Regions from separate parts of the Metabacillus sediminis genome, predicted to be linked through region 3. Evidence: riboswitches for the same ligand, from Rfam matches in the RefSeq annotation. Region 3 holds a riboswitch; each other region holds the start of a gene.

Region 1 (2,976 bases), 440 kb from region 3:
GTTCATCATCAACAAGTAATATTTTCTGCATGTGTATTGACCCCTTTGATCTATACTTTCTTTATCCAACAGAGTGTCTTGGAAAAAAGCCCTCTCTTTACTATATCCCAGCCAGCCAATCTCGCCTAAGAATCATGCTCTCTGCTCTTAATCGCATCATAAACCCGGAAAATTATGAAAGGATAAGGAAAAGATTAAATAAGTATGAACAATTCATTTTTTATGGAAATGCTTCAGCTCTGTTTAACCCTAAACTGGCATGATCTTTCTAACAAGAAAACGTGATAAACGGATAAAAAGATCATTTTTATTATCTCCAATCTCTTGAAAATAAAAAAACGCCCGGAACGGTTACGTTCCAGACGTTTTTGTTTTATAGGCACCCATACGGGAATTGATTAAAGGACAGAGCGAAGTGCTTCTGCTTTGTCTGTTTGCTCCCAAGGAAGCTCAACATCTGTACGGCCGAAGTGACCGTATGCAGCAGTCTGCTTGTAAATTGGACGGCGAAGATCAAGCATTTTGATAATGCCTGCAGGGCGAAGATCAAAGTTATTGCGAACCGCTTCAACTAAAACTTCCTCGCTTGCTTTACCTGTTCCGAATGTATCGATGGAGATGGATACCGGCTGTGCTACACCGATTGCGTACGCAAGCTGAACTTCACATTTGTCAGCAAGCCCGGCAGCAACGATGTTTTTCGCAACGTAGCGAGCTGCATAAGCCGCAGAGCGGTCCACTTTTGTAGCATCCTTACCAGAGAATGCTCCACCGCCGTGACGAGCATATCCGCCATACGTATCAACGATGATTTTACGGCCAGTAAGACCTGCATCACCTTGAGGTCCTCCGATTACGAAGCGGCCAGTCGGATTGATGAAATATTTCGTGTTCTCATCAATCAATTCTGCAGGAACGACAGGTTTGATAACAAATTCTTTAAGGTTGCGCTGAATTTGCTCCAAAGAAATTTCAGGGTGATGCTGTGTAGAAATAACAATTGTATCTACACGAACCGGATTGTTGTTTTCATCATATTCAACCGTAACTTGCGTTTTCCCGTCTGGACGAAGGTATGGAAGAATTTCTTCCTTGCGTACTTCTGTCAGACGGCGCGCCAATTTGTGTGCAAGTGAAATAGGAAGAGGCATTAGCTCCTTCGTTTCGTTGCATGCAAATCCGAACATCAGCCCTTGGTCACCCGCTCCAATTGCATCAATCTCAGCGTCTGTCATTTGGCCTTCACGTGCTTCAAGTGCCTGGTCAACTCCCATTGCGATGTCAGCTGACTGTTCATCGATCGAAGTAAGAACGGCACATGTTTCAGCATCAAAGCCGTATTTTGCGCGTGTATAACCGATTTCCTTAACTGTTTCACGAACAATTTTAGGGATATCGACATAAGTCGAAGTCGTGATTTCTCCAGCTACAAGAACAAGTCCTGTTGTAACAGATGTTTCACAAGCTACACGTGCATTCGGATCGTTGGCAAGAATGGCATCCAAAATGGAGTCTGAAATTTGGTCACAAATCTTATCCGGATGTCCTTCCGTAACGGATTCTGATGTGAAAAGATGGCGTTTAATCGACATAGTAATTCCTCCTCTGAAAATTCAGCTGTTCTATTGGTAAGGTTCAGTTATGTACTTCCCCTCTTTTTTTGAGACGGAACTCGTTCCCATTACTTATCTTTCGCTTTATTTAAGAATCTTCCCTAACAATAGTCATAAAGGGAAAAGATTCCAGACTGCATAAAAAAACCCTTCCCACTTAATAGAGGAAAGGAGTTGATTTTCAGCCTTTCACTCTTATCGCTCAAGGACTACAGCCTTGCGTCAGGTTAGCACCTTTGCATGAGTGAAAACATTACGTTTTCAAGTCTTGCAGGTTGCTGGGCTTCATAGGGCCTGTCCCTCCGCCAGCTCGGGATAAGAGAATCCGTTCAAGGACATATATTACCCCAAATTTCCCGCAAATGTCAACAAAAAATGACAAGCTTTCTCCCAAAAAAGACAGGGCAGCAGGAAAGATGGGCTTATGATGGATTCAGTTATAGATTTATTTTAGTTGGGGATGAATTTTACTTTTTGTTCGGCGGTGCACTTTTCGAGCGGATCTGGGCCGTTTTCTGGCGGGTTTAGCTTCTTATCCAGCCGGTCCCGGTCGCTTTTCGGGCGATCAGACGGGTTTTCCAGCCGATCCCTTCGCTTTTCCGGCCAAACTTTTTTTTCCAGCCGGTCTGGTACGTTTTTCAGCCGGTCACGCTCCGTTTCCGGCCGGTCAGATCGGTTTTCCAGCCGATCCCAATACTTTTTCACCCAAACTTTTTTTTCCAGCCGGTCTGGTACGTTTTCCAGCCAGTCCCACTCCGTTTCCGGCCGATCAGATTGGTTTTCCAGCTAATCCCACAACTTTTTCAGCCAAACTATTTTTTCCAGCCGGTCTGGTACGTTTTCCAGCCAGTCCTGCTTCGTTTCTGGCCCATCAGACCGGTTTTCCAGCCGGTCCCACCACTTTTCAGGCCAAACTATTTTTTCCAGCCGGTCTGGATCGTTTTCCAGCCAGTCCTGCTTCGTTTCCGGCCGGTCAGACGGGTTTTCCAGCCAATCCCTTCGCTATTCCAGCCAAACTATTTTTTCCAGCTGGTCTGGATCGTTTTCCAGCCAGTCCTGCTTCGTTTCCGGCCGATCAGATCGGTTTTCCGGTCGATTCCGGCACTTTTCCGGCCAAACTATTTTTTCCAGCCGGTTTGGTACGTTTTCCAGCCAGTCCTGCTTCGTTTCCGGCCGGTCAGCGCGGTTTTCCAGCCGGTCCTCCCGCTATTCCGGCCAAACTATTTTTTCCAGCATGGCGTACTATCCGAACCTGCGTATACGCACCTGCGAAATTTATCAAACCATGTCGGATAGTCGATATATTGAGAAAATAGACGATATAATTTTTTTTTGGTCGATATATTTAAATTTCGGTCGATAT
Region 2 (2,976 bases), 1.5 Mb from region 3:
GGTATAGTTTTCGCTCAGTTCTGCCCCTTCTGTTTTACGGGTTCCAGCTTTCTGTTTAAATCTAGGCAAGCCGAATGCTATGGCTAAAATACCGCATAGAAGGGTTAGCATCGGATAGAATGTGTACGGGAGAATGCTTAATGGAGATGCTTTTACAAGCTGCGCTCCGGCAAGCATTTGCGCTCCATATGGAATAAGTCCTTGTACACTGCATGAGAAAATATCCAGGATGCTGGCTGATTTTCGTTTGTCAATGCCGTACTGATCGGCAATATTTTTCGCAAGCGGTCCTGCTGTAATAATAGAGATTGTGTTATTCGCAGTTGAAAAGTTAGTTGCACTGACAAGTCCTGCAATTCCAAACTCTGCGCCTTTTTTTGTTCGAATGTTTTTTGTCATAGCGTTCAGGAGGAAGGCTATTCCTCCATTATGTTTGATGATTTCTACCATACCGCCAATAAGAACGGACAGGATGATAAGCTCGGACATTCCAGAGATGCCTTTCATCATCGTTTGAGAGAATGTCAGGATATTGAAGCTTCCGTCTGCCAGCCCAATAATCCCGGTTAAGACAATTCCGCCTCCAAGCACGGCGACTACATTCAAGCCGGCGAGTGCTGCAACGAGTACTCCAATGTAAGGGAGCAATTTAACAAAACTGAATTCCTTCGGATTGACGGCTGAGTCCATTCCAAGTGAGATGGTAAACAGCACGATAACCGTAACAATCGCTGCAGGCAGGACGATGAAAAAGTTCGTTTTAAATTTGTCCAGCATTTCAGTCTTCTGTGTGCGGACAGCGGCGATTGTTGTATCGGAAATAAAGGATAAATTATCTCCAAACATAGCTCCTCCAATAACAGAAGCAACAGCCAGGGCAACCGGTATTTCGGTTTCACCGCTGATTCCCGCTGCAATTGGTCCAAGTGCCGCAATTGTTCCCATTGATGTACCCATTGAAATCGATACAAATGCTGCAATAATGAAAAGTCCTACTACTAAAAAGCTTTGAGGAAAATACGTTAAAGCCAAGTTAACTGTCGACTCTACCGCGCCCATTCCTTTTGCCGCTTCCGAGAAAGCGCCTGCCAGGATGTAGATAAATACCATAATCATAATATCAGGATGTCCTGCACCTTTAGCAAATCGTTCAACTTTCGAGGTCAGGTTTTCTTTTCTATTCATGAACAGTGCCACAGTTACTGCTACTAAAACGGCTACAACCATTGGAAGCTTGTAGAAATCTCCAGTTATGACACCGGCTAAAATAAACAATGCTACGAAAACCAGCAATGGCAGCAGCGCCAGCGGATTTCCTTTCGCTCCATCTTTCAAATCCATTTTCTCCACCTCACTGCTATTCGATTTTTCCAGCTTGAGCAATCCTATAATGCCAGAAGATTCACCTTATAAAAAAGACCCCTTCTTATCCTTTTAAGATGAGGCCTTAATACACAATAATCAGGACACTCTTCTTATCTTCCAAGCTCTGGAGCTTGCTGGATTTGGCACAGCACTCTTCAAAAAAGTCCGCTGCCGAGGCATCGCAGGGCCAGTCCCTCCGCCTCTCATAATAAGAAGTTGAATTTATTTAAGGGTTTTTCAAAAACAATCTTTTACTACCTTAAGGGCTGTCAGAGAAAATGTCAAACAAAAAAATGCATGAATTTTACTTTTTCAATAAAATAATAACCTTTTCAGATAGATAGAAAACCTTTTCATTTCCTATATGCCAGGGCCGTGTATCGCATGCACAAAAATATTATCGCACTCAAACATTTACAATTATTTCTATTGGTTCGTAAATGGATTTTTCCATTCCATTAATGCTCCGCAATTGAAGGATTCCTCATCCTCTATATAATTGCGGATCACCTTCACTGGCGTCCTGCCGCAGCGGAGCAAAAATGTGAGGACAGGATCCTTCAATTCTCCTTTAACTATCGCATCAACATATTGTTCAGGGGTCATTTTCCCGGCATGTTTTTGATACCCTGGCATTCTCCCTCCGCCAAGGAGCCTGTCCAGCCCTTTATAAATAACCACGTCATACATAGAGGACATAAGCCACTTCCCGAGTCCCGCTTTCCGATACATAGGACGGACACCTATATCTACCACATATAAGGTGTTTCCATTAGGCTGATGGCTGCGTATGTATCCATCATCTGTGATTTCTTTCCACGTATGATCCGGATAAGCCGGGTCAAAATTGATTACTAGACCGGTGATGGAACCGGCAAGCTCTCCATTTACTTCTATGCAAAGCGCTCCTTCTGCAAAGAAATTCACATGGCTGCTCAGCTGCTCCTTATTCCACTAAAGCTCAGAAGAAAAAGGCGGAGGAAAGCTCTCTTGCTGAATGCGAATCAGCCCCTCAAAATCCGGTTCCATATAATACCGAATAACTGCAGGCGTTGGTCCATTCTCATCGAAAACGTAAAAGTCCTTCCTGTACATTGGGTTCCCCCGTCTCAATACTTTAAATAGTAACTAATACCGCTTTTTGAGATTTAGAAACCTTTTCAAAAAAGCAGACCACTAAAGATGGCCTGCTTTACGCTTCAACGTTCGGATTCTTTAAAATGAATGGATTTTACTTTTTGGGTCTTTTCATTAAATTCAACTGTTACAAATAATCCGAATTCCCTGCTGCCCTGGCGAACCCAAAGCTTGAATTTTTCTGCTGCCAATTCTGCATCCACTTTTTCACGGCCAATATGCTTATAATCAAGCAGCTTGGCATCCGGATACTTACGCTTAACCTCTTGTATAGCTATTCTAGACCACTTAGCATATGCGGGCTCCTGCTGGTGTGCTGAGTAAACAAGCCTAGGCTCAGCTATCCCTGCAAGTATACCTGCTATAAGAAAACAGGAAATCCATTTTTTCATATTACGTAACACATCCCTTTTTCTTTTAGGGTGGCGCAAACCGCAAAAAAAAGACGTGCATCCAGCACGCCTTTTTTATCCA
Region 3 (2,976 bases):
ACTTCCGTACATGACAAATATATAAAAATATTTGTAATATCCTGTCAAAATGAGACAAACTATTTATTTTTATGATGATATGGGTCTGATTTTACAAAAAAGGGGAACTGCCATATAATATAAAAAATCCTTTTCACTTTGTCTAAAGCAACAGGATTTTTTCCAATTTCACTGTCGAACGGATGGATGGTGAAGGGGTATTTCTGATCATTGATTCTCCCTCAGTCGCTGCAGAATTTCACCGCTAGGAATCTTGCTTTAAGTAATCCATTTACCATCAAGGCTTTCTATAAAAAAATGATATAGCCGGACGAGCTTATTTTTCCCACAATTGGAAAAAATGACTTAAGTCACTCCGTCTTTTGATTGATGATTTTTAATCAATATCAGATTATCCTTAAGGTAAGAAAAAGAAGGAGGCGTCTTTTCATGTCATTAGAAATGTGGATTGCGATTGGATTAGCGCTGTTTAGCGGGGTTGCTGGAAGCGTTTATATGAACAACAAAAAAAAGCGATAAAAAAAGCCCGCTACTCTTCAAGCTCGAGTAATGGGCCGGCAAGCTAGTTAATTTCGAGATGTTTTGTGCAGTTATAAAGCCCGCATGACCACTTAGAGTCATCCAGCAGAAGATGGGTGATCGAAGTATTTTTTAGCGGTTCGCTTTCTTCATTCATCGGCGTTAATTCCTTTAGGAGATGTCTGATAAATGAACCATGTGTCACCATGAGAATGTTCTTGCCGGGATGCTTTTCCAAAAGCTCTTCAACAAATTCTACTCCTCTTTTTGTTACCTGGCCCGACTGCTCTCTGCCCAGGTCAAGTTCTCTCCACCCAGTTCCCCATTTTTCCACACGTTCAGCTTCTGTTGTGCCTTCAATTTCCCCGCCACCGGTTTCCCGGATGCGTTCATCTGTTACTACCTCTAGACCACCGAGCTTTTTACTGATAAAATCCGCCGTTTGTTTTGCACGGAGCAGCGGACTTGAATAAAGGAGATCCCAGTCCTCTTCCTTAAGCCGTTCTGCCAGCATTTCTGCTTCTTTAATTCCTTGTTCATGAAGCGGAATATCGGAGCTGCCCTGCGCTCTTCCTTCCATATTCCATTCTGTTAGGCCATGTCTGACAATTCCTAGCTTAGTCATCATTTCACTCCATTCATTGATTTTCTTCCATGTTATAGACTATTTTATCCCTTTCGGACGGACAAGTCTTCATTGACACATTAAACAGGCCATGATAATATACATAAAACCAAGTAATTTTATAGGATTAATTAAATTATCAAGAGTGAACGAGAGAACTGGCTCTATGACTTCACAGCAACCTCCATTTGGAAAGGTGCTCCTACCAGCAAAGCGCAGTGCTTTGGCCGATAAAGAAATGTTGACCGTAAACTTTCTTAGCAGCCAATGCCAAAGAAGGTTTTTTTATTTGGCTGGCTCTCAGCTGTGAAACAATCGTTTAAAGGAGGAAGGCAGTTATGAAAGAACTGAAAAGAGTGATTACCGGCGCTCAGTCCTTTTCCATCTATAGAAGTTCTGAACAGGCCATTCTTTTGTGCCATGGCTTCAACGGCACCCCCCAGAGCATGGAATCACTGGGAGAGAAATTTGCCTCATTAGGCTATTCTGTATATGCTCCAAGACTTGCCGGACACGGTACATGTCCGTCCGATATGGAGCTATGCTCAGTTCAAGACTGGTACCGCTCCCTGGAAACTGCTTACTTAAAATTAAAGAGCCGATTCAGAAAAGTATTTGTTATTGGACAATCCATGGGCGGCAGTCTGACGATTAAGCTTGCCAGCCAATTCACGCAAATCGATGGAATAGGTCTTATTAATGCAGCACTTGAAGTTCCAGATTACGAAAAGATTGTCGGAGATACTGGTTTTATCAAGGAGGGACGGCCAGATATAAAGGATCCGTCTGTGGAGGAAATTGCTTATGAAAAAATACCTGTTAAAGCCATTTCCGAGCTGAGAAAGGCTATGAATGAAGCAAAAATCAGGCTTGCAGAAGTCTCGTGTCCAGTCGTTGTATTCTGTTCTCCGGAGGATCATGTTGTTCCTGCCGCCTGTTCTGAAAGGATCATGGAGTCCATTTCCGCCAATCGTAAAAAGATGATTAGCCTTCCAAATTCTTATCATGTAGCATCCATGGATTTTGACCAGGATTTGATCGTAAGGGAAGCCAATCAATTTTTTTCCATACAAAAAACAGCCCTTCCTGCCAATAGGAAGAGCATGAATGCCTGAATACTAGGCTGCTTGAATCTTTTGATTGAGCAGTTTCGCTTGAATAAGCCGTCTTCTTACAGCTATTCCAATCCAGCTCGCCAGGACCGCTTTTATGAGGCCAACTGCTACAAATGGCCAGACGCCCACAGCGAGTGCCTTGTCCCATGGCAAACCCAGCACGATTTTTAGCCACACCGTTCCGAAGAGCAGTGTAACCAGCATCCCAATCGTGTTTGCGGCGAGCGCGAACTTGAGCGTAAACTTTGTTTTTTCAAGGAAATATCCTGTTAAAAACGCCGCCGCAATGAAGCCGATTATGTATCCCCCTGTTGGTCCCGCCAATATGTGAAGACCGCCTTTCGCCTCCGCAAAGACAGGCAGACCAATCATTCCAAGACCGGCATATACCTTCATAGCCAATGCCCCGTACCGGCTTCCGAGAATAGTAGCTGCCATTCCTACGGCTAATGTCTGTCCGCTAATCGGAACGATTGGCAGCGGAATTTCAATTTGTGCAAATACAGCGGTAATCGCAGCAAACATTCCGGATAAAATCAGCATGCGCAGTTTTACCCTTTGTTTTTCCATCATTCTCCCCCTCTTTGTTAACTGTTATTCATTTAAAGTTAACATAAGGAATCGATTTCTGTAAAAGTTTTTACAGGATATAGGTTCCGCCATGCCACGTTTTTTCACGGGGCTCCCTATTATTTTTTTGATAGAAAGAAACCGCGT
Region 4 (2,976 bases), 1.9 Mb from region 3:
TCCAGCTCCCAGGAAGTGACCTTCGGGTACGCCTCTTCTGCCAATTTAAGCGCAATCGATCCAATCCCTCTCACCTGTAAGGAAGGGCTTACAAAAATACGGTCGATTCTCGCGTGCAAATTGCCTGCGAGTGTCATAATCAATCCGCCTGCTATCTTTTCATCTTCGAGGATTTTGTAATAGACTAACTCCCGAATACTGTACTCCGTCATATGAATGGACTGATATCCTGGCGGCTGGATATTGTAATCTATGATTTCATCCTCTTCACAAAGCCATTTCTTTGCTTCTTCATTAAAGGTTTCCTTCATGATGCTTGTCAGGGTTTCAGCGTCCGATAAGGAAGCTCTTTTTATCGTTATGTTGAACATATTTCTCTTAATCTCCCTATTATGTATTATGATTCATTCCATCTGCCCATGAGAATAGTGCTGTAGAATTTGCCGTCTGATAAAAGCTTATCCTTTTTTAAAATACCTTCTGTTTCAAATCCCAGTCTGCTATAAATCTTTATCGCCCGGTCATTCGTTTCCAGTACCTTTAAATTCATTTTCTTTATTCCAATGGAGTCTGCCCAGGTAATCGATTCTTTTAATAGATTCACGCCAATCCCATACCCCCAGAAATCCTTCAGTACGCCCACTCCAAATTCTGCTTTATGCGAGGATCTTTTCAATTGATTTCCTTCACACCTCGAAAATCCCACAATTTCTCCATCCACTTCGGCAACTAAAAACAAATGGCTCGGCATTTCCGTATCAGTCTTAATCAGCCGTTCAAAGCCTGTTTCATCAATAAATCCCTCTCCCTCCTCCCTGTCTAAATTTTCTGTTTCTCCATCAATGCGGGCTCTTACTTTGGACAGCATCCTTGCGTCACTATTTACGGCAGACCTGATTGAATATTCAAGGTCCTTCACTTTAAATGTTCGATTCTTATTCTTCACGGGATTCTCCTATCTTGATTTGTTCACATCTTCTCTATCCATATTAAGGGAGTTACGATTAATCGGGCAATATTTTCTTTGGTAAGGGGCAACTCTATACTATTTCAGCTTTTTCTAATGATTAAAGCCGTCATTCCATTTACGATTACTCCAAATAAAAAAGCATAAGAAAAGTACATGCTGGATATGACCAGCACTTATCCTTATGCATCCAGAAAAAACGGCAGCAGAAAGACAAGAATTCCTGCTCCAAGAAGGATCAAAGCCGGAAGAAAACGATATTTCACTGAAATTTCCAATGTTACCTAGATAAAAATCATAATTAAGAAGATAGGTAAAATAAAACTAAAGATTGTGTTCATTTAATCTTCCTATCTCCATACCTCATTCCTATTTTACCATTTCCTTCTAAACACAAAGAATCATTTTCCTATTTTCATATTGACGCGCTGTTAAAATCCTCTATAATACAAACTAATTCAATACGAAAACTCTTTTATCAAGAGCAGGCGGAGGGACAAGCCCTATGAAGCCCGGCAACCGGTTGACCATGGTCAATACGGTGCTAATTCTTGCAGCGTTTACGCTGACAGATAAGAGAGAGGGATCCCTTTGTGTGCAAAGCCTCTTTCTTATCCGGAAAGAGGCTTTTCTGTGTTGAAAAACCTTTAGGAGGAAAGAAATGAAGAAAAAGCCGATTTTATCCGTTTTACTGAGCGCAAGTTTATTGGGAAGCCTACTTCCCGCCCAAGCACTGGCCGGGGAGACCGAAAGAAAGCAGAGTCTTTTCAATTCAGAACAATATGACTACATAACGTATGATGCTCTTAAAGGGAAATTAGAGTCCTTTGAAAAGCAAAGCAGCCGTGTTCAATTGGACATTACAGGAAAATCTTCCACCGGCAAAAATTTATACACGGTCACTATTTCTGACAGCAAGTCTAAGGAAAGTGAACTTAAGTACAAGGGATTACGGAAGCTCATGAGAGAAAATCCGGAAAAAGCGCAGCGCTACCTGAAAGCAAATCCGGATATTAAGCCCCCGATTTTAATTCACGCATCTATTCATGGAACCGAATTTGTCGGTACAGATGCAGCACTCCGGTTAATTGAACGGTATGGATTTAAGAACGATCAGGAAACAAGGGAGATTTTGAAGAACTTCACCCTGATTATCAATGTAGACGCGAATCCTGACGGACGTGTCGATGCTACCCACTTTAATGGAAACGGGATTGATCTGAACCGTGATTTCGTGACCCAGTCCCAGCCTGAAACGCAGGCGGCAGTTAAGCAAATCGCCCAGCTTAACCCACTCGTTCTTCTTGACCTTCACGGATATGTCAGACAGCGAGGAGAAGCAAATCATCCTGGATTGATTCTTCCGGGTACACCCCCTCATAACCCGAATTATGAATACGATTTGCTTTATAAGTGGATGAATCAGCAGGCAGAAGCGATGGAATCGAATATTGTCAGCGAAAAAGACAACTACGAGAACGAATTGTACAAAAAACTGGAAGGCACTCACATCCCATTACGAGATTCAAAATCCGGCTGGGATGTCTATCCTCCCATTTACACTCCGGCTTATGCCATGCTTCATGGGGGCCTTGGCTATACATTGGAAGCACCAACGAATGATTGGGATGGTGTGAAATGGCAGGTTGATGCTGTGAATGGTGCCCTTAAATTTGCTTTACAGAATAAGCAGGCCATGCTTCAAGACCAGCTTGAAGTGTTTGACCGCGGAGTAAAGGGTGAGCATCCAAACAATAAAGATGGCTTCTATCCTGACAGCTACATCATCCCGGAAAATAAAAAAGATAACAGCGCTGTGCAAAAGGTGGTCCATCATTTACTTAAAAATGATGTAAAAGTGGAGCGAGCGGCTAAACCATTTCGCGCAGATGGAAAGCGCTATGAAAAAGGGACCTATATTATCGATCTTAACCAGCCAAAGGCAGGTCTGGCTAACGCTCTTCTATGGGACGGAGAGGATATTACAAACGAAATTGATGCCATGTATG

The links. A riboswitch is a leader RNA that binds a small molecule or an ion and turns the genes downstream of it on or off. The one in region 3 is predicted to bind S-adenosylmethionine.
Positions count from the first base shown of each region.
Region 1: linked by a shared signal. The riboswitch ahead of metK (methionine adenosyltransferase) and the one ahead of WCV65_RS18380 (alpha/beta fold hydrolase) in region 3 are both predicted to bind S-adenosylmethionine.
Region 2: linked by a shared signal. The riboswitch ahead of WCV65_RS04815 (Na+/H+ antiporter NhaC family protein) and the one ahead of WCV65_RS18380 (alpha/beta fold hydrolase) in region 3 are both predicted to bind S-adenosylmethionine.
Region 4: linked by a shared signal. The riboswitch ahead of WCV65_RS07050 (M14 family zinc carboxypeptidase) and the one ahead of WCV65_RS18380 (alpha/beta fold hydrolase) in region 3 are both predicted to bind S-adenosylmethionine.

Region 1 covers NZ_CP147407.1:3,087,030-3,090,005, forward strand. Annotated here, with positions in the region: gene WCV65_RS15990 (response regulator transcription factor) at 1-31, opposite strand, end outside; gene metK (methionine adenosyltransferase) at 399-1,592, opposite strand; SAM riboswitch class I at 1,806-1,935, opposite strand; gene WCV65_RS16000 (hypothetical protein) at 2,064-2,318, opposite strand.
Region 2 covers NZ_CP147407.1:882,033-885,008, reverse strand. Annotated here, with positions in the region: gene WCV65_RS04815 (Na+/H+ antiporter NhaC family protein) at 1-1,335, opposite strand, end outside; SAM riboswitch class I at 1,473-1,580, opposite strand; partial or broken gene WCV65_RS04810 (GNAT family N-acetyltransferase) at 1,792-2,460, opposite strand; gene WCV65_RS04805 (YqzG/YhdC family protein) at 2,565-2,894, opposite strand.
Region 3 covers NZ_CP147407.1:3,525,449-3,528,424, forward strand. Annotated here, with positions in the region: gene WCV65_RS18375 (histidine phosphatase family protein) at 563-1,144, opposite strand; SAM riboswitch class I at 1,278-1,381, shown strand; gene WCV65_RS18380 (alpha/beta fold hydrolase) at 1,483-2,259, shown strand; gene WCV65_RS18385 (biotin transporter BioY) at 2,263-2,829, opposite strand; gene WCV65_RS18390 (VOC family protein) at 2,900-2,976, opposite strand, start outside.
Region 4 covers NZ_CP147407.1:1,328,368-1,331,343, reverse strand. Annotated here, with positions in the region: gene WCV65_RS07060 (GNAT family N-acetyltransferase) at 1-371, opposite strand, end outside; gene WCV65_RS07055 (GNAT family N-acetyltransferase) at 398-946, opposite strand; SAM riboswitch class I at 1,440-1,546, shown strand; gene WCV65_RS07050 (M14 family zinc carboxypeptidase) at 1,629-2,976, shown strand, end outside.